Regions from separate parts of the Paenibacillus lacisediminis genome, predicted to be linked through region 3. Evidence: a T-box and tRNA genes for the amino acid it is inferred to sense, from the RefSeq annotation. Region 3 holds a T-box; the other regions hold tRNA genes.
What was found. The T-box of region 3 lies ahead of argS (arginine--tRNA ligase). A T-box ahead of a tRNA ligase gene usually reads a tRNA of that ligase, here a tRNA-Arg.
Positions count from the first base shown of each region.

Region 1: it encodes a tRNA-Arg, which carries the amino acid that the T-box ahead of argS (arginine--tRNA ligase) is inferred to sense. The anticodon was not compared.
Region 2: it encodes a tRNA-Arg, which carries the amino acid that the T-box ahead of argS (arginine--tRNA ligase) is inferred to sense. The anticodon was not compared.

Region 1 is NZ_JBKIAX020000002.1:69,924-73,198, reverse strand. Features, by position in the region: gene asnB (asparagine synthase (glutamine-hydrolyzing)) at 1-475, opposite strand, end outside; gene ACLD72_RS03695 (hypothetical protein) at 625-948, shown strand; gene ACLD72_RS03690 (hypothetical protein) at 975-1,325, shown strand; tRNA gene ACLD72_RS03685 (tRNA-Arg) at 1,408-1,481, shown strand; gene ACLD72_RS03680 (ABC transporter permease) at 1,541-2,275, opposite strand; gene ACLD72_RS03675 (ABC transporter permease) at 2,289-2,996, opposite strand; gene ACLD72_RS03670 (ABC transporter ATP-binding protein) at 2,993-3,275, opposite strand, start outside.
Region 2 is NZ_JBKIAX020000002.1:52,451-55,725, reverse strand. Features, by position in the region: gene ACLD72_RS03600 (GNAT family N-acetyltransferase) at 1-596, shown strand, start outside; gene ACLD72_RS03595 (alpha/beta fold hydrolase) at 664-1,491, shown strand; tRNA gene ACLD72_RS03590 (tRNA-Arg) at 1,616-1,689, shown strand; gene ACLD72_RS03585 (hypothetical protein) at 1,928-2,809, shown strand; gene tig (trigger factor) at 2,990-3,275, shown strand, end outside.
Region 3 is NZ_JBKIAX020000019.1:82,647-85,921, forward strand. Features, by position in the region: gene argS (arginine--tRNA ligase) at 1-1,440, opposite strand, end outside; T-box leader at 1,518-1,743, opposite strand; gene ACLD72_RS27040 (FxsA family protein) at 2,118-2,510, opposite strand; gene ACLD72_RS27045 (acyl-CoA thioesterase) at 2,620-3,039, opposite strand; gene pyk (pyruvate kinase) at 3,156-3,275, opposite strand, start outside.

The sequences.
Region 1 (3,275 bases), on a different contig from region 3:
TCAACGTTCCGTCCACCTCGCTGTAGAACAGCGGCTTCACGCCGAGGCGGTCCCGCGCGAAAAAAACATGCTTACGGACGCTGTCCCAGACGGCAAAGGCAAAAATGCCGTTAAGCCGGTACACGCAATCCGGCCCCCATTCGATATACGATTGCAGCAGCACTTCCGTATCGCAGTTCGTTTGAAACCTGCGTCCTCTCCGCTGCAGCTCGGCTTTTAATTCCGGCGCGTTATAAAGCTCCCCGTTATATACGATCGTAAACACCGCGTCTTCTTCATGGATGATCATCGGCTGGGCTCCGTTTTCGGGATCCATGACGCTAAGCCGTCGATGGCCAAAAGCGCAAGGGCCGGAAATCCAGGTTCCCTGCGCATCGGGGCCTCGTTTTTCCAGACAGGATGTCATGGACAATACAAGGTCCGATTCTTTGGTCAAATCCCGGTTCCATTCGATAAAGCCGGTTATTCCGCACATTTTTGCAAATCTCCTCTCTGCATTGCTTTACGTCCCCCGCTTGCCGACCGGGTGAAAAGTATTAACAAATTATGCCGAACATGGGCATAAAATGTCTGTCCATCATGGAAAACTACGACTGACAAGCAGCAGAAAGGGGAGATATGGCATTGGAAAAGAAACGGTATTACGTGTCCGTACAGGGGCGTTCGGTGCTCGACGATCCTGGCGCGGCGGCCTATGAATGGTCGGTCGAGGCCACCTCGGAGGAGGCCGATACGTTAAAGCATATGCTTGATCAGCTTGGTGAGAAGGAAGAAAGCACTTTTTTGGCATACACCCATCCTTGGCCGGATTCGCCGGAAGACGACGTCAACCGCAGCTATCAAAGCGTTGTGAACGGCCTGTTTCGGGAAATTTACCGGCTGGGCACGGCGGAGACCAGGGAGCAGTTGGAACGGGCGGGGTATCCGGGCAAGCTCTGGCCGGTTTGAAGCGTTAGGAAAGGAGCGACCTGCGCATGTATTACATCAAAGACGCGGAATTCACACGGATGGACGAGCAGCGGGGGCGTCCCTGCGCCGTCATTCAGGTGCGGCCGGGGGCGGTAGGCGATCCCGATCTGTTCGTCTATATCGCCCGTTCCGGGCGAGGCGAAGGTTGGGAAATCGTCCGCATGATCCGAAGCGATGCCCGGGCGGAAATCGACTGGTACGACAACAACATGCATCAGGCTTACACGGAAGTGACGGAAGAGCATTTTGGGGATACCGGCTGGCCGGACCCTGCTAAGCAGCGAAGGATGTTCCTGGAAAATTTGCTGGCGAACGAGGCGATTGCGGCGAAGCTTAAAGAGCTCCCTCTCCAATAACGGATTTTTTTGTAAAACCACTTTGAAAAAATATACAGGATGCGCTATAATGATTAACGCATCCTTTTTTATTCCTATTTGTGTCCCAGTAGCTCAGCTGGATAGAGCAACGGCCTTCTAAGCCGTCGGTCGAGCGTTCGAATCGTTCCTGGGACGTTTTCTTAGATATTGCTCGAGGCCCGTAGATGCGGGCCTCTTTTTAGTATTATAGTTGGTCACATCCAATCCTTCCGTACAAAATGACGTAGACCGGCTGCAAGATAGACGAGAAAAGTGAAGGCGAGAATCAGGACAAACGAAACGGGCTCCAGCCTCGGGGAAAGGGCTAGTCCCTGCGGAAACATGGCGTAATACGGCGGAGCAAAGGGGAACCATGCCCCGATAAATCCTTCGAAACCCGTAATGACGATATTCGGAATAACCGCCGAGATGCTGAACAACAGGGCGATGCCGAAAGATTTGAAACGGATCGACAGGTAAATTTGCAGCATGGCCAGGGGGAAAGTGGCCAGCCATCCGCCGATCACGCCGGGCAGCACCGTTTTCCAGGGAATAACGCCCTCCACATGAATGAGCTTTCCGGTCGCCAGGTACCCGGCCAGAAAGGCAAGCTGTGCGATCGCCAAAAGAACAATCAGCATCAAAAACTTGGACAAATAGATTTTCCAGCGCGGAAACGGCAGGGTGAGCAGTTGCTTCCACGCCCCGTTTTTATGTTCATAAAAACAGAGGAATGCCGCAAATATGCCGGCGAACAGCGGAAGAATAAACATCCCGTGAAAAGAAACCGCCTGAAAATAAAGGGTAGTCCAATCGGGGGCAAAGTAATCGGTCAAATTCGCGACATGCTCTGCAGCCAGCGAAAGGCTTGCCGTTATGTCCATTAGAATCAACAACAAAATCAACGGCCATCTGACTTTTTTGCCTTCCGCAAAAAATAAACTCAACATATCCATCTTCCTCCTATTTGATTTCCATGGCGCGAAAGCGTACGGCTCCGCCCCAAAGCAAAACCACTCCCAACCCGGCCCCCAACATGATCCAACGGGCATATCCTTCGATAAAAGGGCTGGCCATGGAGGGATACGCCCATGGCAGAACATATAAGATTTCTCCGCCGAATCTGGCGATAAACAGACTGGAGATGGCGCCGAGCACACCGACCGCCAGCGGGAGTGTTTGATTGGGGAAGCGAAGCGACAGAAATAATTGAATCCCCAGCACCGGCAGGGAGGCGCCAAAGCAGCCCAGGACCTGTTTGACCAAAAACGGGAAGGGGAGCGGCAAATCGGTGTAAACGAGCCAAATGACTACCGTCCCGCCAATAATGAGCGCGCAGCATCCCAGCATGAAAATCCCGATCCAGATCGCCTTGGCAAAATAGAAGGCCATTCGGTTAACCGGCAGGGAAAACAGCAGCTTTAATCCTTGCGCTTGATGCTCCGGTTCGGACATGGTGCTGCACAACAACGAGATGGTCAGCAGCATTGTAAAGGACAAAAACATATACAGTACATTAAGCCCCGCGTAGACGCCGGCTTCTCCCTGCCGAAAATACAAATACCATTCCATACAGCTGAACAAAAGTAAAATGACCGCGCTGATGACCGGAATCCATGGGCAGATTTTTTTCATCTTCAGGTACTCGGCGGAAAGCGCCCTTTGTATCATAAGCTTTCTCCTTTTCCCGTCAGCTGCAAAAAGATGTCCTCCAGCGACGAGGATACTTCCTTGACCTGGTGTAAGGTGAACGGTTGAAGCAGCTTGAAGATGTCCGCCTGGCTCATCCGCTCGCTAACGGTAATCAGCAGTTGACTCCCATACCGCTCGATTTCCGCCCCGCTGCCGGCAAGCACCTGGCACGCTTCATCGGGCCGGTCCGTAATAATCGCCAGCCGCACCTTATTTCTCTTTTCAAGCTCTTGAATCCGGTCTTGAAAAATCAATTTC
Region 2 (3,275 bases), on a different contig from region 3:
ATTTGGCTGAGCTTGGACAGGTCGGGTTAAGACAGGCGACGGAAGTTTTCGTGGACGGATTTTTTCAGCCGCTGCAGTTTTTTTGCAAGGATCGGGCGAGGTTGGTTAGGGCTCTGGAGCACGCTTTGGTCAAGGAGCGTTTTTGTGTGGCGTTAATGGATGGGGGGGTGTTGGGTATCTTTGCGTTTTCCGCGGGCCGGCAGCGGGCGTTTCGGTTGAATCCGGACATTTTGCGAAAAGAATTGGGCTGGCTGAAAGGAAGCCTGTTTTGTGCTTTCGTCCGGCAGGAGTTGGAAAAGCCGCTGGGCTTGAAGGACCGGCAATGCTACTTCGAAGCGGTGGCAACTGCGGAAGCGGCCAGAGGCAAGGGGGTTGCCACCCGCTTGCATGACCATCTTCTCTCTGTTCTGGATTTTGATGAATATATTTTGGAGGTTGTAGACACCAACACGGCAGCGGTACGTTTGTATGAAAAATTGGGGTATGCCGAATTTAAAAGAAAGCCGCAAAGATGGTTTCGGAAGCAGGTGGGCTTCAACGCCAGAATATATATGAAGAAATACGCGGACAATTCCTCGTTACGGCAAAATGAATAGTGAAACTGGACAGGAACATACATTCGTATTATGATTATGAAATCAACTCAAGGGACGTGATGGTAATATGCCATATTGCAAAGTGAACCATGCGGAGCTCTATTATGAGGAGATCGGGACAGGGCGGCCCATCCTGATGATCCACGGATTTACGCCGGACCACCGGCTAATGAGCGGCTGTATGGAGCCCGTTTTTTCCGAAAGACCGGAGTGGAGGAGAATTTATGTCGACCTGCCGGGGATGGGTCAGAGCAGGGACTATGAGGAAATTGCCGGTACGGACGAAATGCTTGAAGCGGTGCTGCAGTTTATAGATAAAGTCATTCCCGATTCCCGTTTTCTTATCGCCGGGCAGTCGTACGGGGGTTATTTGACGAGGGGAATTATCGCCCGGCTGCCTGAACGGGTTGAGGGAGCGGCTTTGATTTGCCCGATGATCGTACCGGAAAAGGAAGACCGGATTTTGCCCGTACATAAGATTTTCCATGAGGATCCGGAATTGGCGTCCGCGCTTGGCAAGGAAGAATACGAAGACTTCAGATCGATGGGAGTCGTATTGGATCGGTACACTTGGACAAGATATGCGGATGAAATAGCCGCGGGCTGTAAAATCGCGGATGAAGCTTTTTTGGCCAAAATCAAGGCGAATTACGGATTTTCTTTTCCGGTTGATCGGGAATTTATGGGCCCGGCGCTATTCCTGCTTGGAAGGCAGGATACGTCGGTAGGATATGCGGATGCGCTTCGCCTGCTGGATTTATTTCCGCGCGGCACGTTTGCCGTTCTGGATCGGGCAGGGCATAATCTGCAGATCGAGCAGAAGAATGTTTTCGATGCGCTGGTTAACGAATGGCTGGACAGGGTGGAAGAGAGAATGGGGGCGTATATGAATTAAGCGGCTTACCCCGAAAGGAGATTCACCAGTTGCCGAAAAACAGCTCTCAAATGTAAAATTGATATTGCTAACTCAATTATCCTGTGATAGAATAATTTTTGCTTGTAAAATTTCATTCCATTATGTCTCAGTAGCTCAGCTGGATAGAGCAACGGCCTTCTAAGCCGTCGGTCGGGGGTTCGAATCCCTCCTGGGACGTGTAAAAAAAGCTCTCTGCGGAGAGCTTTTTTGCTGTCTGGAAAATTTCCGCAAGTTCTGGTGGCCAATCGATTCTTTTAAAGTCAACAGATCAGCGTCCCGCCGTTTTGGACCCAGCTTTTACTCCGGGATTTTTGCCTTGGACCGGGTCTATGCTATAATCTCAATTAATGCAGTGCGGAAGAAAGGAGGTGCCCTTATCAGCCATTTTCGACCCGATGAGAAAGACAACATCGTATTGTTTCCGAAAACGCTCGATTACTACCAGATTGAGCTGACCCGGATGCTGGAAACCGAGAGATACGGGGAAGCTGCGGATCTCTTGAGATTTTTGCTGCAGTGCCAGGGGGAAGACCCGCGCCATTATGAAGAATGGCGGGCGTTGCTGGACTGGCTCACCGAAGCTTTTCCCGGGCTTCAGAACGGATCCCCGGACGCGGAAGATTATGGTCCTGAAACGGAGGAATCGCTGGCCAGACGGCATGTTGAGGCGAAGCTTGAACAGGACCAGAATTATGCCAGCAAACTGCTGAGCGCGGTAATGGATAAACCGTTGTCGGAGCAGACGCTTTTGGCTTTGGACCAGCTTGCATATTTGGACCGGCCGGAAGTGGACGAAGCGCTGATCGAATGGTTGCATCAAGAGGAACTCCATCCGTTGCTTCAGTATCGGGTGCTGCAAACGCTGCGCCGCCGCGGCACGCAGGGAATGCTTTCCATGATGCGCGCCGGGGAAAAGGTGGAGATTGAAATCGAATCGGTTCCGCTGAAACCCGATGAATTTCCTCCGGCCGTGCAGGAGGTGCTCGAAAGGGTGGGGGAGCAGACGCAGGTGCACGATCCTACTTTGTTTTATTTTGCCCAGGAGTTGTGGTCGCAAATTGTTATGGGGTTGTACGGCGGGAGGGACTATCGTTCATTGATCGATGGCGACGATACGGTGATTGATATTTGGGCGGCGGCGCTTCATCAACTGGTCGCGGACAGCCTGCCGGACGGAAAAACCGACGAGGAAATCCGCGCGTTGTACGGGATTACCGATGAGCATAGACTTCGCTTTGAGCAGGTTTGCCGGTCGATTCGCCTTTTTTTGGCGGTGAGCGGTGTTCAAGAAAGATAGGCACGGGGAATTATTGGCTCTACGATCGGCTCTTGTAAAAAGATGTATTGTTGTTTATAATATAATGGTTATTCTGATCGTGTTCATAGGGACAGCTATACTGGAACCATGATAGCTGTTTTATACGCGATTCGGTTTCAGTATTTTAGTATATGTGAAATTTGGAGGGGAAGGCATAAAATGAAAGCAACCTGGGAAAAGATAGAGAAGAACCTCGGCGTTCTCGAGGTCGAAGTGGAGGCGGAACGTGTAGCCGCCGCACTTGATAAAGCGTTTCAAAAAGTGGTGAAAAGAGCGAATGTACCTGGATTCCGTAAAGGCAAGGTGCCTCGTCCGATCTTTGAAGCCCGTTTCGGCGTAGAAAGTCTGTATCAAGACGCCATCGACATTTTGCTCCCTGAAGTATACAGTGAAGCCGTCGATCAAACGAACATTTTCCCGGTGGATCGTCCCGAAGTGGACGTTG
Region 3 (3,275 bases):
TTTGTCCTGTTCGTCCAATTTGCGCAGAATGCTGCACGCTCTGGCATGCGTATATTGCAGATAAGGGCCTGTTTCCCCTTCAAAGCTTAGCGCTTCCTCCCAGGAGAAATGGATGTCCTTAATCCGGCTGCCGCTTAAATCGTGAAAAATAACGGCCCCGACGCCCACCTGTTTGGCCACCTCGTCCTTTTGCTCCAGATGGGGATTTTTTAGCTTGATAAGCTCCCGCGCCTTCATCACTGCCTGCTCCAGAAGTTCCTCCAGTTTGACCACATTCCCCCTGCGTGTGGACAAGCCGACTCCCCCCAAGTCCACCCGTCCGAACGGAACATGCACCAAATCTGCCGCCCAGGAGTACCCCATCAGCTCCACTACCTTAAACCACTGTTTAAAATGCAAGCTTTGCGAGTAATCCGTCACATAAATCGCCTTAAGAAAATCGTAGGCCTGTTTGCGGTAGAGCGCGGCCGCCACATCGCGTGTATGATACAGCGTGCTGCCGTCCTGCTTGAGCATCAAAGCCGGCGGCATGTCGAAGGCGTCCAGCTTCACCAGCCAAGCACCCCCGTCCTCTTCCAGCAGTTGCTTGTCCCGCAGCTCACGGGTCACCGAAGCGGTTTTGTCATTGTAAAAGCTTTCTCCCGTCACATAGTCAAAACGTACCCCAAGCAGCCGGTACACTTTATCGAACTCGGTCATGCTCATATCAACGAATCTCCGCCACAACCGCAAAGCTTCCTCGTCGCCCTGCTCCATTTTTGCGAACCAGGCGCGCGCTTCATCCTCCATTTCCGGCCTCTTTTCCGCCTCATCATGAAATTGGACGTATAAGCGGAGCAATTCGTCGATCGGCCCTGACGCCAACCGTTCCTCATCCCCCCATAAACGGTAGGCGACGATCAGCTTCCCGAATTGCGTCCCCCAGTCTCCCAGATGATTAACCCCGATCACGCGGTATCCGAGACAAGAGAAGATCCGGTAAAGCGCGCTTCCGATCACCGTCGAACGCAAATGCCCGATGTGAAAAGGCTTGGCGATGTTGGGCGAGGAATAATCGATGACGATCACGCGGCCTCGGCCGATATTTTGTTCCCCGTATCTCTCTCCGGCTGCGCTTATTTCACTGACCACTTCCTGCGCAAAAATCCCTTTGTCCCAATAAAAGTTCAAATAGCCCGATGCTGCCTCAAAACGTGTAATATGGGCGGCGAACGCATGCGGATGACTCGCGGTCCGCACATCTACAGCGGCCTGCACCTCCTCCAGTCTCTGCTTCAGTTCCTGCGCGATGGCCTGTGGCGGCTTGCGAAGCTGCCTGCTCAGCTTGAAGCAAGGCAAAGACAGGTCCCCCATCTCCTCCGCAGGCGGATATTCCAGCATTGCCTCGATCTCCTCGGCGGCGATTCCCGTAAGGCTCTGCGCCACAAGACCGGCGGCCATTTTTCTCCATTTTTCCAGCAACGAAACCCGCTCCCTTATCCAAAAATTCGGTAAAACAAAAAAAGGCCCCCGTCTCAAAAAGAGACGAGAAACCTCTGATTCCCGCGGTACCACTCTAAGTGCTAACCATAATTAGCCACTCTTTACGTTTAACGGCTTGTTGCCGGATTTGCCTACGCCTTGCTGCCGGTTCGGCAAACCATTTCCCGGGTCCGCTTCATTCATGCCTTTCGTACCGGCTTCCACCCTTCCGGCTCGCTGTGACTGTCCGACATGCACTACTATCCCGTTCATCAATGTTAACGATGTAATTTTAAGAGGTTGTTCAAAAAGTCATCTTTTGAAGATTTAAGAATGAATAGTCACCGAAGCGTGTCTTCCTTAAATCGCAAGAAAAACTTCAGCTTAGGGCGGTCTGTCTTCTTTGATTGTTCATCGATAAAGTTTTTCTTATCACGAAGCAGGTCAAGAAGCGGATCGGGCGTCGAATCTTGAATTCAGCCGGGCCAAGCGGATGCTTCCGAAGCATGTTTCCTACGGAAACATTTCAGTTGCTCACGTACCCAAAACGTACGCTCCGCTACTCAGTCCCTAGCTTCATCCAACCTTCTCGGTGCTGAAAACCCGACTTTTTGAACTCGCATTTTAAATATATATACTGGAAAAAGCACAAAAAGTCAACGCCGGAAATAGGTGATTGTGCCGTCCTTCATTTTTTTATGGATCCATTTCATCAGCGGGAAACGGTACAGCGGCCGGGTTAGCGGAAACACCATCGTAAACCCGATGATATCCGTAACAAATCCGGGGATCAGCAGCAGGATGCCGCCGGCAAAAACACAAATGCCGTCCAGCACCATCCGCCCGGGAACCTGCCCGCCGGTCATTTGGGCTCTGGCATCCGCCAGCACCTTGCGCCCTTCAAACTGCATCATCAACCCGCCGATCACCGAAGTGGCCAAGGTCAAAAAGATCGTCTTCCCGACCCCCAATTTTTCGCCGACAAACAAATATCCCCAAAATTCCACGAGCGAGACGATGATGATTAAAGCGGCTATCCATTTACGCATATTTATAGAAACTCCTTTAAGAGGTTGAACTCGCACTTTATCCTCGCAGCATAATAAAATATTGATCGTATATATGTATTTTACCGCTACAAAGGAGGAGAATCAAAAATCATGGTTTTCGCGCTTCCTCAAAGGCCGCAAACCATTCGGGAAATACCTTTTTGAACTGGACCGGCTTGAAATCCTCGCGCCGCACGACGTAGTGGGTGGACGAACCCTCCACGCAGAGCTCGCCTTCGCCGTTAAACACATGGTATCCGTAAACGGTCTTCACGCCGCCGTTTTCGATGATCCATGTCTTGAGCAGCACCTTGTCGCCGTAACGGATGCCTTTTTTGTACTCCACCTTCATTTCATGAACGGGAGAAATATATCCGACCCGCTCCATATCGATATATTTAAAGCCGAGGTCCTCGCACAGTTTCGAGCGTCCCGCCTCAAACCAGCCGAGGTAGTGGGCGTGATAAATAATCCCCATCATATCGAATTCAAAATATTTCGGCTCTATAGCCAGTTCGCTGACATACACGTGATCCCTCGCTCCTTTCTTTTGCTGCAAAAAAAGCAATGGTTCCCGGTTTACAGGGTTCCCCATTGCCTTTTTTTAAATCGTTCGCACGATCGTTGCTATATCTTAAAACAGGGCTACTTGCGGATTTGGCCAATCTTGATCAAATTGGTCGATCCGGAACGTCCAAGCGGAACCCCGGCGGTAATAACGACAAGGTCGCCTTCCTTCACCACGCCGGAATCCAGGCCGCCCTT